DNA from 3 places in the Geothermobacter ehrlichii genome. Region 1 is predicted to be linked to each of the others. Evidence: predicted binding sites of a transcription regulator. Region 1 holds the regulator's gene; each other region holds the start of a gene.
What was found. Region 1 encodes HrcA, which represses chaperone genes, less so after heat shock. Its sites were predicted from a motif close to TGTTAGCACTCNNNNNNNNNGAGTGCTAACA; they were not measured.

Region 1 (2,252 bases):
GCGACACCCGCCGATCTCGACCTGTACCGGCGGCGGCTGGACGGGGGGCGCGACCCCATGCAGAGCCTGGAGCAGTTCGACCGGCGGGGCGCCATGGCCGAGACCGTCTATCTGGCACTGCGCACGGCGGACGGACTGAGCGCTGCCGGCTTCCGGGAGATTTTCGGCCAGGATTTCGCCGAGGTCTTCGCCGTCGCCCGGACGCGGGCGGGCGATGCATTGCGCCGGGAAGGTGACCGCTGGTTTCTCTCCTGGCGCGACTGGCTGCTCTATGATCATCTGATCGCGTATTTTCTCTGATTTTTCGCTGGAATTTGCCCGGCCCTCTCCTTGACAAAGGGTAGGGCCGTTGTTATTTTGTACGCCGCTAGCACTCCGGGGCCGAGAGTGCTAAACGGCGCCGCGGAGTTTCCGCTGTCGCGACCTGACCGGGCCGGTTCTGCCGGCTCAGTTTTTTCCGGGTGAAAGATGACGTCGGAACTTTCGGAACGCAACAGATTCATTCTCGAGGCGATCATCGAGGAGCATATCGCCACCGCCGAGCCGGTCGGCTCGCGCACCGTGGCGCGGCGGCATCCGCTCGGCCTGTCGCCGGCGACTATCCGCAACGTGATGGCCGACCTGGAGGAACTGGGCTACCTGAAGTCGCCTCACACCTCGGCGGGCCGGGTTCCGACGGAAAAAGGCTATCGCTTCTATGTCGATTCGCTGCTGCAGGTGCGCAAGCTGACGCCGAGCGAGCAGAAGAAGCTGAGCAGCAGTTACCAGCTGCGCGGACGCAAGGTCGAGGAGGTGCTGCGCGATATCAGCCGCACCCTTTCGTCCATCTCCCGCTATACCGGCCTGGTGATGGCGCCGCGCCTGGAGACCACGGTCTTCAGGCACATCGAATTTCTGCCGCTGTCGCAGGGGCGGGTGCTGGTGATCCTGGTGACGCACAGCGGCCTGGTGCAGAACAAGATCATCGAGCCGGGCGAACCGATCTCGCCGCGGGAGCTGGAACAGATTTCGGCCTATCTGAACCAGACCCTGGCCGGGCTGTCGATTCAGCAGGTCAAGCGGAAGATCTTCGCCGAAATGGAGGCCGAGAAGGCCCGCTACGACAGCCTGCTGGCCAAGACGCTGGCGCTGTCCCGCGAGGCGCTGGAAGAGAATCTGGGCACCGAGGTCTTCATCGAAGGGACCAGCAACATTCTCGAGCAGCCCGAATTCGCCAACGTGGAAACCATGCGTGAGCTCTTCCGCGCCTTCGAGCAGAAGGGCCGGCTGATCGACCTGCTCAATCGCAGCCAGGAGGCGCAGGGGGTGCAGATCTTCATCGGCAGTGAAACCGGCATCGAAGGTATCGAAGGATGCAGCCTGATAACCTCGCACTACTCGAACAAGCGGGGAACGATCGGCGCGCTCGGGGTCATCGGCCCCAGCAGGATGAACTATTCCGCCGTCATTCCCATTGTTGACTACACCGCCCGCCTGTTGAGCCAGGTGCTCGACGGCGATGTCGATTAGGAGCTGACCATCGTGGCAAGAAAGAAGAAGAACCAGGATAAAACCGAAACGCCGGTCGAGGAGGTCCAGGCGGCGCCGGCCGCCGGCGAGCCCCCGGCCGGACAGCAGGCCGCAGCGGCGGCCGACGACAGGGCGCCGTCCGACATGGAGCGCCTGCAGGACGAGTTGACGGCGGCGAAGGACGAGGCCCGCAAGAACTGGGACCTCTATCTGCGCAGCCAGGCGGACATGGAGAATTTCCGCAAGCGCATGCAGCGGGAAAAGCAGGAGATGGCCAGGTTCGCCAACGAAGGGCTGCTGCGCGAGTTGCTGCCGGTAATGGACAATCTGCAGCGGGCTGTCGATCATGCCCGGGAGGAACAGGCCGAGGCCACGGCGCTGCTGGAGGGGGTGGAGATGACCCTCAGCCAGTTCGCCCGCACGCTGGAAAAGTTCGGCGTCACTCCCGTCGAGGCGATCGGCAAGCCCTTCGATCCGAGCTGTCACGAAGCCATGGGACAGGTCGTGTCGGAGGAAGTTCCTCCGAACACGGTTGCCCAGGAACTGCAGAAGGGATATCGCCTCCATGACCGCCTGTTGCGCCCCGCCCTGGTCATGGTCAGCAAGGCTCCGGAGACAGGCGCGTCCGTCGAGGCGGAGGCTGCGACCGGGGCCGGGGAAGAAAGCGAAACGGACGACAACTGATCACGCATCCAAGGAGGATCTACAGCCATGGGAAAAGTCATAGGAATCGATCTCGGGAC
Region 2 (2,252 bases), on a different contig from region 1:
CCTGGGCGAGAAATCCGGGCGACGGCATGGTTCAGCGCCGGCGGCGCTCCGGGTCGACTTCGTCGAGCACCCGCAGCTTCATCGAGATGGCCTGGCGGTGGGAAAGACGCAGCAGGCCGGCAAGCTGGCGCGCCAGGGCGTCCTCGTAGCGATCGAGTTCGCCGTCGGCATAGACCAGCCGCCAGAGCCCCTCCATCACCTCGAGCTTCTCCTCGAGGGTGAAGTGCTCGTTGATCAGGCGGGTGAACTGGTGCAGATCGAAACTCTCGTCGCGCTTCTTCTCGGCGGCGGCGATCAGCTCGTCGGCCTGGCCGGCATCGAGACCGAAACGCTCGCGCAGCAGGCCGTTGACCAGTTTTTTCTCCAGCGGAGCGAATGTGCGGTCGGCGTGCGCCATCTCCAGCAGCAGCACCGCCACCGCCAGCTGCACACGATCGTGGCGCCGCTCCTTCGAGGTTTCGTCCTGCCCGGTCAGCAGATGCACAAGTCGGCTGATCATGGTCACCTCAGGCGAAATAGCGGATCACCCGGGCCTTCTCCAGGGTGATCATGCCACTGCCGATCATGCGGTCGAGTTCGGGCAGCAAAGCCTCGATCTTCTCCTGGGCGTCGACCACCTCCACCACCACCGGCAGGTCGGAGGAAAAGCGCAGCAGCCTGTCGGTGTGCAGGACGCTGCGGCCGCCGTAGCCGGCCGCCCCCTTGAGCACGGTGGCCCCGGCGATTCCCCTGGCGCGAAAGAGATCGAGCAGGGCTTCGTACAGGGGCTTCCTTTCCCAGCGATCCGATTCCCCGAAAAAGATCCGCATCAGGGTCTGCTCGCCTTCCAGACGTGTCATGTCAAACTCCTTTCCGGCCGCAGCGCCGTCAGATCTGCCGGGCCAGCCAGATTCCGAAAAGGGCCGAAGCCACGCAAACGGCCAGGTTCAGGGCCATGTTGGCGCCGGCCTGCAGCCAGCTCCCTTCCTCCAGCAGGCGGACGGTTTCGTAGGAGAAAGTGGAAAAGGTGGTGAACCCGCCCATGAAGCCGGTGGTCAGCCCCATGCGGATCTCCGCCGGGATCAGGGTACTGCGCAGGCCGGATTCCATCAAAAAGCCGAGCAGCAGTGAACCGACGACATTGACCGCCAGCGTCCCCCAGGGAAGGGCCCGGCCGGCCAGGGCATAGACCCAGCCCGAAACGAGATAGCGGGACAGACAGCCCAGCCCGCCAAAGACCGTGATATAGAGCAGCTGCATCCGGGACTCTCCTTTGTTTCGCGCATTATCGAAGGCGAGTCTTCCCCTGTCAACCGCCCCCCCCAATCCACTACCTGTTACGGCAGCCGAATCCCGAAATGGGTGGCCACCTCTTGCACTTGCCGTCCAGGTTTGCTATAAGGTTTTAGCACTCTCGAGTTGAGAGTGCTAATCAACTGAAGACAAAGGACTTTTTCGGAGGGTAGCGATGAACACACTCAATCTTCCCGTGGTAGGGGACAACTTCGCCTACTACATGAAGCAGGTCAACCGGTTCGACCTGCTTTCACCGCAGGAAGAACTGGAGCTGGCCCGCCGCTACCGTCACCAGGGGGATCTCGCCGCCGCAGAACGGCTGGTGACCAGCAACCTGCGCTTCGTGGTCAAGATCGCCTGGGAATACCGCAACTACGGCTGCAAGCTGCTCGACCTGATCCAGGAAGGGAACATCGGCCTGATGATGGCGGTAAAGAAGTTCGATCCCGACCGGGGCATCCGCCTCATCAGCTACGCCGTCTGGTGGATTCGTGCCTACATCCAGAGCTTCATCATCCGCACCTGGTCGCTGGTCAAGATCGGCACCACCCAGGCGCAGAAGAAACTCTTCTTCAAGCTCAACCAGACCCGGGAAGCGCTCAGGCGCCTGACCGGAGGAAGCGACAGCCGGGAGATCGCCGCCGAACTCGATGTCCGGCCCGAGGATGTCGACGAGATGGAGCTCAGGCTGCACCGGCGCGATGCCTCCCTTGACGTGGAGCTGGTTGAAGGGGATGATTATACGCTGATGGACACCCTGGCGGACGAACGCCAGGACCAGGAAGAGCTGCTGGCGGCCAGGGAAGAGGAGGAACTGCGCCGGCAAACGATCCGGCAGGCGATGGAAAAGCTCAAGCCGCGGGAGCGGGAGATCATCACCGATCGCCTGCTGCGGGACGAGCCCCTGACCCTGCAGGAGCTGGCCGACCGCTACGGCATCAGCCGCGAACGGGTGCGGCAGATCGAACAGAACGCCC
Region 3 (2,252 bases), on a different contig from region 1:
ATGATTTTCGTCTTGTGGGAGGGTTTGCCATGACGTTGGTCCGAATGTTTCGCGGCTGCGGCCTGCTCTGTCTCATGCTTCTGCTGGTCGCGGCCTGTTCGTCCCGGCCGGAGGTGCACAAGAAGAGCACCTTCACCGTCGTTCCTTCCGAGGAAACCCTCTACGTGGTCCCTTTCACCACCATCATGGTGCCGCAGGCGGTCAGCGAAGGCATTTTCGACCGCTTTGTTGATGCCCTGATCGAAAAGGGTGTCGACAGAAAATACAACGTCGTCATTCTCAAGCAGGGGCTGAAAGAGATCGCCCCCGACTGGCTGGCGTCACACTATTACATCACCGGGGATCTCTTCGCCTACGTCGAGGAATCGGGGTGCTGCAGCACCACCATCCGCTCGCGCAGCCGGATCAGACTCTTTCAGCCCGGCAGTACAGAGCCCGTACTGATGATGGAATATCCCCGTGAGGTCTTTTTCGACCACGATTACTCGACCATCGAACAGCAGCGCCGGCTGCTTGCCAGGGACATCGCCGATACCCTGGCCGGCTACCTCATCGACGCCCTGTCCAAGGGCTGATTTGCCCCAAATCCACTCCCCATTTCGGGATTCGGCTGCCGCAACAGGCCCATCTGCTGCGTTGCCGGCGTCGCTTCGGTGCTCGACGTGGCTCGTGCCGCGCCTGCGCCCGAATCGGCCGGTCGCCTTGCATCCGGACCCGTTCCGGCATCCTCGGTCCACAAAACAGGTGATGGATTTGGGGCCGTCCGAAAAACCCTTGACAATCAGAATTGCCTGATTATATTTAGCCCTGTCCTTTGTTAGCACTCATCTATGGTGAGTGCTAACAAAGGACTGCCCTTTTTCCGGTCGGCGGGCAAGGGCGATCTGCTTTTTTTCGCTGAACACTGGCGAGATGCCAGTCATAACGCATTGCAGAAAGGAGTTGAGAAGATGAACATCAGACCTCTGCACGACCGTATCATCGTCGAGCGCCTGGAAGAGGAGACCAAGACCGTCGGCGGCATCATCATTCCCGATACCGCCAAGGAGAAGCCCCAGCAGGGCAAGGTCATCGCCGTCGGCAACGGCAAGAAGACCGAGGACGGCAAGGTGCTGCCCCTGGATGTCAAGGTCGGCGACAAGGTTCTCTTCGGCAAGTACGCCGGCACCGAGGTCAAGATCGAAGGCAAGGAATACCTCATGATGCGCGAAGACGACATCATGGGCATCATCGAGTAAGAGCGACCAACCCGATTCGAGGAGGTAACAGAATATGGCTGCCAAAGAGATCAAGTTCGGACAGGAGGCCCGCGCCCAGATCCTCGCCGGGGTCAACAGCCTGGCCAATGCTGTCAAGGTGACTCTCGGTCCCAAGGGCCGCAACGTCGTGATCGAAAAATCCTTCGGCGCCCCGCTGATCACCAAGGACGGCGTCACCGTCGCCAAGGAGATCGAGCTCGAGGGCAAGTTCGAGAACATGGGCGCCCAGCTGGTGAAAGAGGTCGCTTCCAAGACCTCCGATGTCGCCGGTGACGGCACCACCACCGCCACCGTCCTGGCCCAGGCCATCTATCGTGAAGGCGTCAAGCTGGTCACCGCCGGTCACAACCCGATGGAAATCAAGCGCGGCATCGACAAGGCCGTGGAAGCCGCTGTCGCCGATCTGAAGGAACTTTCCAAGCCGGTCAAGGATCACAAGGAGATCGCCCAGGTTGGCACCATCTCCGCCAACTCCGACGAGACCATCGGCAACATCCTCGCCGAGGCGATGGAGAAGGTCGGCAAGGAAGGGGTGATCACCGTCGAGGAAGCCAAGTCGATGGAAACCACCCTGGAGACCGTCGAGGGGATGCAGTTCGATCGCGGCTATCTCTCCCCCTACTTCGTGACCGACGCCGAGCGCATGGAGACCGTGCTCGAGGACGCTCTGATCCTGATCCACGACAAGAAGATCAGCAACATGAAGGACCTGCTGCCGGTGCTCGAGCCGGTCGCCAAGCAGGGCCGTCCGCTGCTGATCATCGCCGAGGACGTCGAGGGCGAGGCCCTGGCCACCCTGGTGGTCAACAAGCTGCGCGGCACCCTCAACATCGCCGCCGTCAAGGCTCCCGGCTTCGGTGACCGCCGCAAGGCCATGCTCGAGGACATCGCCATTCTGACCGGCGGCCGGGTGATCTCCGAAGAAGTCGGCTTCAAGCTGGAGAACGCCACCATCGACATGCTCGGCCGCGCCAAGCGCATCGTCATCGACAA

Region 2: rpoH (RNA polymerase sigma factor RpoH) is a predicted target of HrcA. The motif match lies at 1,383-1,413, and genes of this name have one in related genera.
Region 3: groES (co-chaperone GroES) is a predicted target of HrcA. The motif match lies at 816-846, and genes of this name have one in related genera.

Annotation. Positions count from the first base shown of each region.
Region 1 covers NZ_VNIB01000012.1:90,857-93,108, forward strand. Annotated here, with positions in the region: gene hemW (radical SAM family heme chaperone HemW) at 1-300, shown strand, start outside; gene hrcA (heat-inducible transcriptional repressor HrcA) at 469-1,509, shown strand; gene grpE (nucleotide exchange factor GrpE) at 1,522-2,193, shown strand; gene dnaK (molecular chaperone DnaK) at 2,221-2,252, shown strand, end outside.
Region 2 covers NZ_VNIB01000007.1:70,959-73,210, forward strand. Annotated here, with positions in the region: gene EDC39_RS08920 (class I SAM-dependent methyltransferase) at 1-28, opposite strand, end outside; gene EDC39_RS08925 (tellurite resistance TerB family protein) at 32-499, opposite strand; gene EDC39_RS08930 (DUF190 domain-containing protein) at 507-839, opposite strand; gene crcB (fluoride efflux transporter CrcB) at 868-1,239, opposite strand; gene rpoH (RNA polymerase sigma factor RpoH) at 1,448-2,252, shown strand, end outside.
Region 3 covers NZ_VNIB01000013.1:70,307-72,558, reverse strand. Annotated here, with positions in the region: gene EDC39_RS12545 (hypothetical protein) at 30-575, shown strand; gene groES (co-chaperone GroES) at 951-1,238, shown strand; gene groL (chaperonin GroEL) at 1,273-2,252, shown strand, end outside.